Regions from separate parts of the Pedobacter sp. SG908 genome, predicted to be linked through region 1. Evidence: riboswitches for the same ligand, from Rfam matches in the RefSeq annotation. Region 1 holds a riboswitch; the other holds the start of a gene.
The links. Region 1 has a riboswitch for thiamine pyrophosphate ahead of FHT21_RS15835 (TonB-dependent receptor). Riboswitches for the same ligand answer to the same signal wherever they lie in the genome.
Positions count from the first base shown of each region.

Region 2: another riboswitch for thiamine pyrophosphate. It lies ahead of thiD (bifunctional hydroxymethylpyrimidine kinase/phosphomethylpyrimidine kinase); the one in region 1 lies ahead of FHT21_RS15835 (TonB-dependent receptor).

Region 1 covers NZ_JAAOYY010000002.1:195,650-199,869, reverse strand. The annotation lists gene FHT21_RS15840 (ATP-binding protein) at 231-761, shown strand; TPP riboswitch at 1,253-1,440, shown strand; gene FHT21_RS15835 (TonB-dependent receptor) at 1,495-3,942, shown strand; gene FHT21_RS15830 (thiamine phosphate synthase) at 4,056-4,220, shown strand, end outside.
Region 2 covers NZ_JAAOYY010000002.1:1,037,112-1,041,331, forward strand. The annotation lists gene FHT21_RS19520 (M57 family metalloprotease) at 1-144, shown strand, start outside; gene FHT21_RS19525 (choice-of-anchor I family protein) at 605-2,152, shown strand; TPP riboswitch at 2,322-2,500, shown strand; gene thiD (bifunctional hydroxymethylpyrimidine kinase/phosphomethylpyrimidine kinase) at 2,568-3,386, shown strand; gene FHT21_RS19535 (TenA family protein) at 3,383-4,036, shown strand; gene FHT21_RS19540 (MFS transporter) at 4,147-4,220, shown strand, end outside.

The DNA.
Region 1 (4,220 bases):
TGATGATCGAAATATTGGCAATAATGTTGTAATAAGCAGAACATATATGCGTTTTGTATATACTTTAGACAATGATCTAAAGCTTCCTCCGCGGATTAGTTACCCGCCATGAGGATTTCTTCATAAATAGTTTGTTTGGTTTATTATCCGGTTAGAGGAGCCCTCCTCAACCGGATTTTTTCTTTTAAGGCTTTTTCTTTTACATTTGACAGTATTCAAGAAAACGTATCGTGAATAAAAATATTAAAAAGATTGCTATTGTTGGTCCGGAAAGTACGGGAAAATCTACTATATCTCAATTGCTGGCAAAATACTATAAAGTTTCGTGGGTGCCAGAGTATGCCCGTTACTATTGCGAAAACCTGGTTGCCGATTATACCCTACAAGATGAAGTGAATATGTACTATGGTCAGGTCGCTTTAGAGGATGCAGTTTTAGTAACCACCGGAAGCGATTTTATTATTTGCGATACCACTTTTATTACCGTAAAGATATGGAGCGATGAAGTGCTTGGCGAAACACCAGAGATTGTGTTAGATGCCTTGCCGAAACGGCCGTACGATCTGTACTTGTTGATGGATATCGATTTACCATGGCAGGACGATCCGCTGCGCGATTTTCCGGAGAAACGAGAGTATTTTATGGAGGTTTGGCATAAAGAACTCCGCACCTTAAATGCGAATTACAAAGTAATTGGCGGTTTGGGCGATGAAAGGGTAGCGAATGCAATTAAGGCTATTGATGATTTTTTGACCCTGTAATTCAGGAATAAGGAAAAGTGGCATTCTTTCATTAAATTAAGTTTTTTTGGTTTGGAGACGATTGTTAGTAGCTTTTGGCAACCGGCGGGTTTAATTAACAGCGGTTTGCTTCAGGGCGCCAAATTTTGTCAAATAAACCCGATTGTCGGGAAGCGCTTCCGATCCTTCATCGGAACTCGTACCAGAAAGCGGGGCTGAAAAAGCCAAAAGCATAGAACCGCTCATTTCCAACTAATAATAAAATGTTTTTCTTTTTAGGAAATGAAAGGTTAGTATTTCATAGGTGCTGTAGCCCTGCCATCCGCTTTACTTCGTTGCACTCCGTGTCCGCTGCTGTCGGGTTTAGGTACAGCGGTTTGCTTCAGGGCACAGAACCTTCGTTTTCTAAACCTAAAAGGTACAAAATTCACCATTTGCGCAATCAGTTTTTAGAGATTTAACCCAGAAAGTATCAAAAAACACTCGAATTGCTTAAAATTTTCTACATTTGCACCATCATTAGGGGTGCCTTGTTTAAATAACACAAAAACAGGCTGAGATCATACCCATTGGCTTTGAATAATCAAATCAAAATACTCAATTTCCAAACGTCTGAAAATTGAATTTTGATCATTGGAATTTAAAGACCATGCACCTGATCCGGGTAATGCCGGCGTAGGGATTGGAGTTATGGAAGTTTAACTGAAAATCGGCAATGCCCCTTTTCCGATGAGTTTAACTAAAAACAATAAAATTGAAAAATTTACTTTTTGCAGCACTTGTTGCAATGTTGCCCTTCTTTGTATCGGCACAAATTTCTGTTACAGGTAAGGTAACAGATCAAAATCAGCAACCTCTTCCTGGTGCTACGGTTAAATTAAGAAATCAAAAAACAGCAGTTGTAAGCGATGCTTCAGGAAATTATAGTATCACAAACCTCGTTAATGGAAAATACACTATTGTAGTGAGTTATGTAGGCTATAAAACAATCGAAAAGACTGTAGAGCTTAAACAGAATACCGCGTTAGATTTTAGCCTCTCACCACAAAATTTCTTAGCTGAGGAGGTAATTGTTCGTGCAACACGGGCAACAGAAAAATCGGCCACTACCTACAAGAATATTGGCAAGGAGGAAATCCAGCAGAATAACTTCGGACAGGATCTGCCTTTCATCCTTCAAAACACACCGGGAGTTGTGGTTAATTCTGATGCTGGTGCTGGCGTAGGTTACACAGGCATCCGTATCCGTGGTAGCGACAATAGCAGGATCAATGTAACGGTTAATGGTATTCCGATAAACGACAGCGAAAGTTCAGGTACGTTTTATGTAAACATGCCCGATTTTGCTTCATCGGTAGATAACGTGCAGATTCAGCGCGGTGTAGGTACTTCAACCAATGGTGCAGGTGCATTTGGTGCGAGTTTAAATATTCAGACAACTGCCAGCGAAATGGAACCTTATGCCGAAATAAACAGCACTTACGGAAGTTTCAATACCTGGAAAAACACGATAAAGGTTGGAACAGGTTTGATTAACAATCGCTTTAGTTTTGACGGCCGCTTATCAAGAATCAGTTCGGATGGTTATGTAGACCGCGGTTCATCCTTGCTTAAATCATATTTCTTATCTGGTGCCTACCACGGAGATAAAGACCTGTTGCGTGTAAACGTTTTTTCGGGAAATGAGAAAACCTATCAATCATGGAACGGTATTCCGCAATCGCGCCTGGAAAATGACGTAGCCGGAATGAATGCCTATATCGCCAGAAATGGATTGGGTGCAGAAGATGCTGCAAACCTTTTAAATTCAGGCAGAACTTATAACAGTTTCTTATACAATAACCAAACAGATAACTATACGCAGAACCATTACCAGTTAATTTATGCCAGGCAGTTTTCTGATCAGTTTTCTTTTAATGGCGCCTTACATTATACCCAAGGCCAAGGTTATTATGAAGAATACCGGGTGCAGGATAAACTGAAAAATTATGGTTTAAATCCGGTTGTTATTCCAGGCGGAACTCCGGTTACCGAAACAGATCTGATCCGCCGGCGCTGGTTGGATAACGATTTCTATGGTGTTACTTATGCCTTTAATTATGTGCCGCAGAAGAATTTAAACTTTACTTTGGGCGGTGCATATAACGAATATAAAGGCGCACACTTTGGGCAGGTGATCTGGGCGCAATATGCATCAAACGGAAATATAGACAGACATTATTATGATAATGATGGTTTTAAAACCGATTTTAACGTTTATGGTAAAGTAAACTACAGCCCTGTTGAATCGTTAAGTTTATTTGCCGACCTGCAATATCGCAGGGTGTATTTCGATGTTGCCGGAACGGAAAATAAACTGAACACTTTGGCCATTAACGAAACCTTAAATTTCTTTAACCCGAAATTTGGGGCAACATATTTTATCAATCCACAGAGCAATGTATATGCCTCGTTTAGTGTGGCCAACAAAGAGCCTAACAGAGATGATTATACAGATGCTGCGGTAGCAGGCATCTCTCCAAAACCTGAACGTTTGAATGATGTAGAGTTAGGTTATCGATTTAAAAATGATAAATTTAATTTAGGTGCCAATGCTTACGGAATGTTCTATAAAAACCAATTGGTAGTTACCGGGCAAATAAATGATGTTGGAGCCAACTATCGTCAGAACGTAGACAGAAGCTATCGTTTAGGGATTGAGGTAGATGGTTCTTATATCATTAACCAGCAATTTGTATTAAACGCCAATGCTGCGTTGAGTAGAAACAAAATCAAGAACTTTACCGAATATTATGAAGATTACGATAATGGCGGATTTGTTGTAAACAACTACAAATTGACTGATATTTCTTATTCTCCCAAAGCCGTTCTTTTTGGGGAGCTTGTTTACAAACCTGTTAGTGGTTTTGCTGTAGCCTTACAGAGCAAGTATGTAAGCAAACAATACCTGGATAATACGCAGAACAACGATAGGACCATTAACGGTTATTGGGTAAGCAATGCACGTTTAGGCTACGATTTTAAATTTGCAGGCGTTAAAAATATTAACCTGGGTTTACTGGTAAACAATATTTTCGATAAGAAATACGAAAGCAATGGTTATACCTATGGCTACCAGGCAGGTGGAAGCAGGGTAACCGAAAACTTTTTTTATCCACAGGCGGGAACCAACTTTTTGTTAAGCCTGAACGTTAAGTTTTAGAAAAGCTTAAAGCTAAAAAACAGTAAATCGTCATTGGAAGATAAACACCCAATGGCGATTTTGTTTTATATTGGCATCCTGATTTTAAAGCCATTAATTCTACCATACCAAGCATGAAATACATAGAGAAACTTCATTACATTACGCACGATATCCCGCACCGCTCACACATTGAACAGGCGCAACTGGCTTGCGAGGCTGGTGCAAAATGGATCCAGTACCGTTGCCTGAGCAAAAATGATGAAGCGCTCCTGCAGGATATTAATGCTATTGCAGAA
Region 2 (4,220 bases), 840 kb from region 1:
TTATTGGGTTTATATGGCAGTGCCAATCAGCAAGCATTGATCAAAAGTTACCTTACTTCAACAGGAACTGTAACATCGGCAGCTAATGCTAAAGGAATAACTACTGTAGCCCAGGTGGTAACAGCAGTTAAAGCAGCAATTTAAAGCAATTATTTTGCTTAACTAAAGGGGGTTACGGCCTATAAACCTAAATGGGTTTGTAGGCCGTTTTTTATAGAAAAACAAGTAAGCCTTGGTTTAAAACCTTTTAATATGCTTTATCTCTCGTGCTTTTAGGGGTATTCTATTTATTTGGACATGTCCCAAGCTGCGCAAGGGTCGGGCTATCCGTTTCAATCTTTTGTTATACTTTCGGCTGCGCTTAAGCCAACAACAAAAGGATTTACACTGCTATCCCTAATGCAAAAACCTAGTGCAGATAGAAATTGTTGGCTCTTTAATAATGACATTTCTTTTCTTGAACCCTTCAATTGAGTGAGGATCTGCATTGTTTGATCACAGGACTTTATTTATTTCCTTTATATTTTCTTAATAAAATGATAACAATTAGCGCCTAAAAAACAGCATTTTAGCAATTTATTTTTGCGGTTCAGATATTAAAACCATGAACTGTAAAAAACTATTTGGTGCAATTCTTATTGCGTCGTTGGCAATTGCTGCCTGCAAAAAAGATTCAACTGATGATCCGATTGTAGATCCTCCAATTGAAGCTATCGTTCCTGAAAAAATCGACAGTTTTAAAGAAACTACCTCTATTGATTTAGGTGGAGAATTCGCTTCAGAGATTTCTGCATACGATCCCTTAACGAAAAGATTATTTGTAGTGAGTAATGATGGGGGAACCAAAGTTGATGTAGTAGATATGAGCAAGTATCCAACTGTTACAAAATTGCAAACCTTAACCTTTGCAGTCAACGCTGGTATTAATAGCGTAGCAGTTAGTAACGGTTTATTGGCAATTGCTTTAGATGGAGCTGATAAGCAAGGCAATGGTGATGTTTTCGTGCTTAAAACGTCAGATTTATCAGAAGTTAAAAAAATTACAGTAGGTGCCATGCCAGATATGGTAACTTTTAGTCCAGATGGCAACTACATTTTATCTGCCAACGAAGGTGAACCGAACCTGGCTTATACGGTTGATCCTAAAGGCACTATTTCTATTATTAATATCAAAGATAATTATTCGGTAAAAACGCTTGATTTCTCGGCCTTTGAACCACAAAAAGCTACATTACTGGCTGGTGGTTTCAGGATTTATGGTTATAATGCGAGTTTTGCCCAGGATATTGAGCCAGAATACATTGCGGTAAGCAGCGATTCTAAGAAAGCTTATGTTACCTTACAGGAAAACAACGGCGTTGCTGAAGTTGATATCTTAGCAGGAACCATTACGAAGATTATTCCATTAGGCACAAGAGATATTAGCCTGGCTGAAAATGCTTTCGATGTTAGTGATAAAGATGGTAAAAAAGTTTTGGGTACATGGCCAATAAAAGCTTATTACCTGCCAGATGCAATCTCTTATTTTACTACTAATGGTACGGCCTATCTGGCGCTGGCAAATGAAGGCGATACCCGCCAGGACTATACACCAAAAGAAGCGAAAGAAGAAGTACGCGTAAAAGATCTGATGTTAGATCCGGCTAAGTTTCCTAATGCTGCAACCCTGCAGTTAGATGCGAATTTGGGAAGGCTTACTGTAACCAATACAGCTGGTTTTACTATGGTTGGTACAAACAAAGTGTATCAGGAATTATTTTCAACCGGAGGAAGATCTGTGAGTATTCTTAATGCAAATACGGGAGCTTTGGTAACCAACATCGGTAAAGACCTTGAGCAACACGTAATTGATGCCGGTAAATACGATGATGATCGCTCAGATAATAAAGGCGTAGAAGTAGAAAGTGTAACTGTTGCACAAGTAAACGGACAAACCCTGGCTTTTATTGGTCTGGAACGTGCAGATGCAATCGCCATTTATGATGTGACCAATCCAGCGGCACCAAAATTTGTTCAGTTATGCTCTACAGGCGATGCGCCTGAGGGTTTAATGTTTGTTAAACCAAAAGATAGTCCGAATGGCAGAAGTTTATTAATTGTTTCAAATGAAGGAGATGGTACCGTTCGGTTCTATCAGCCCGATAAAATATAAACGCTATCCCTTATTAATTATTATGTTTTAGCCCCGATGTAAAATCGGGGTTTTTGTTTTTTAGAGTTGTCAATTTTAATAGGCCTTTCGCTGTTAAGGTGCCAACTTTTCGCTTATAATTCATTTCTATAAACGAAGAATAAAAACTAAGCACTATATTGCAAACAAAATAAAACTTTAGGGGTGCCTTCAAATAAGTTGGCTGAGAATATACCCATTTTATAGGTGAAAGATAAAAGGTAAAAGGCGGAAGGTTAAAAACCCTATGCACTATGCCTCAAATCCCATACCCTATAAATGAACCTGATCCGGATCATGCCGGCGTAGGAAATTAGTTTGTCTGCAAAAAATGCGTAAAAATGCATGCTGCATTTGAAGACTCCTGAAGTTGTACAACAAAATGAAGTCTTTAGCAATGAATTATATTAATGTATTAACAATAGCCGGCTCGGATAGTGGCGGTGGTGCAGGCATTCAGGCCGATTTAAAAACCTTTTCTGCCTTGGGCTGTTTTGGTACATCGGTAATTACAGCGGTAACGGCGCAGAATACAATGGGAGTGCGCTCAGTGCACGGCATCCCAGCCGAAATAATTAAAGATCAGTTACAAGCGGTATTGGATGATATAGCGCCAGTAGCCATTAAAATCGGAATGATTAACCTGGCAGAAGTGGTTGGTATAATTGAAACAGAACTTAAGAATTACCTGCCGAAAGTACCTGTTATTTTAGATCCCGTTATGATAGCTACCAGTGGTCATAAATTGATAGCACCTGATACTGTTGAGCAATTAATTAACAAATTGTTTCCATTAGTAAGCTTGGTTACTCCGAATATTGATGAAGCGGTTATCCTTGCCGAACAACCCATTCATAACCTCGATGATATGATTGGTGCGGGTAAGAAAATTATTGAAAAAGGGGCAAAAGCTGTTCTGGTTAAAGGAGGGCATTTAATAGGTCCGGTAATTTATGATGTTTTAATTTGCGGAAGCGATGCTCCCGTTATACTCGAAAGTACTTTTATTGCTTCTAAAAATCTACATGGAACGGGCTGTACACTTTCATCAGCTATAGCCGCAGAAATGGCTAAAGGCAAAACGTTGCTGGCTGCAATTAAAAATGCAAAAAACTACATTAGTCAGGCCTTGCAAGCAGGTAGTGAAGTAAAAACAGGTGAAGGTAATGGACCGCTAAACCACTTTTTTGAACCTTTAAAATTAATTATTCAATGAAGTGGAGCGACGATGCCTGGGAAAGGGTTAAACCCATCTATAACAAAATTTTAACCATGCCTTTTAACCTGGAGCTAAGTGATGGTACTTTGCCAAAGGAAAAATTTATTTTCTACCTGGCACAGGATGCCTATTACTTATTGGAATTTGGAAGAACCTTAAGCACCATTAGTGGCCGTATGCAAGATGCAGATTTGGTGATGGCTTTTGCCGGATTTTCTACAGGTGCCATTTTTGCCGAGCGTAGTCTGCACGAAAGTTATTTTGTAGAATTTGGTTTAGCAAACGAAGTGCAACCTACTCCATCTACACTTTTGTATACCAATTATATTCTTAGCCAGGCTGCGTACGCCAATGTAGAAATAGCAGTAGCAGCCGTTTTGCCATGCTTTTGGATCTATAAGGCAGTTGGCGACCATATTTTTGCACAACAGACCGACAATCAAAATCCCTATAAAAGATGGATCGATATGTATGCAGGCGTTGAATTTGCTACAGCAGTAGAAAAAGCGATTGATATCGCCGATCAACTGGCCGCGCAGGCTAATGCAGCAACTCAACAAAAAATGCTGGCTGTTTTTGAAATGGCAACCCGTTTAGAATGGATGTTTTGGGACAGTGCTTATGAACTCGAAAAATGGAAAATCTAAGATTTTAGCCCCATGAGGTATAAATACTTTAATAAAATGTTAAAAATTTGTGGGTATTTCCAATAGATTTAAAGAACTTTGCAGTTCATTGTATAATTTAAAACATCACTTTGGAAGAAAGCACGCAAGAACAGGAAATTTTAAGTAAACAAGAAGATAAACCTGTATTAGCGCAAAGCTCTCC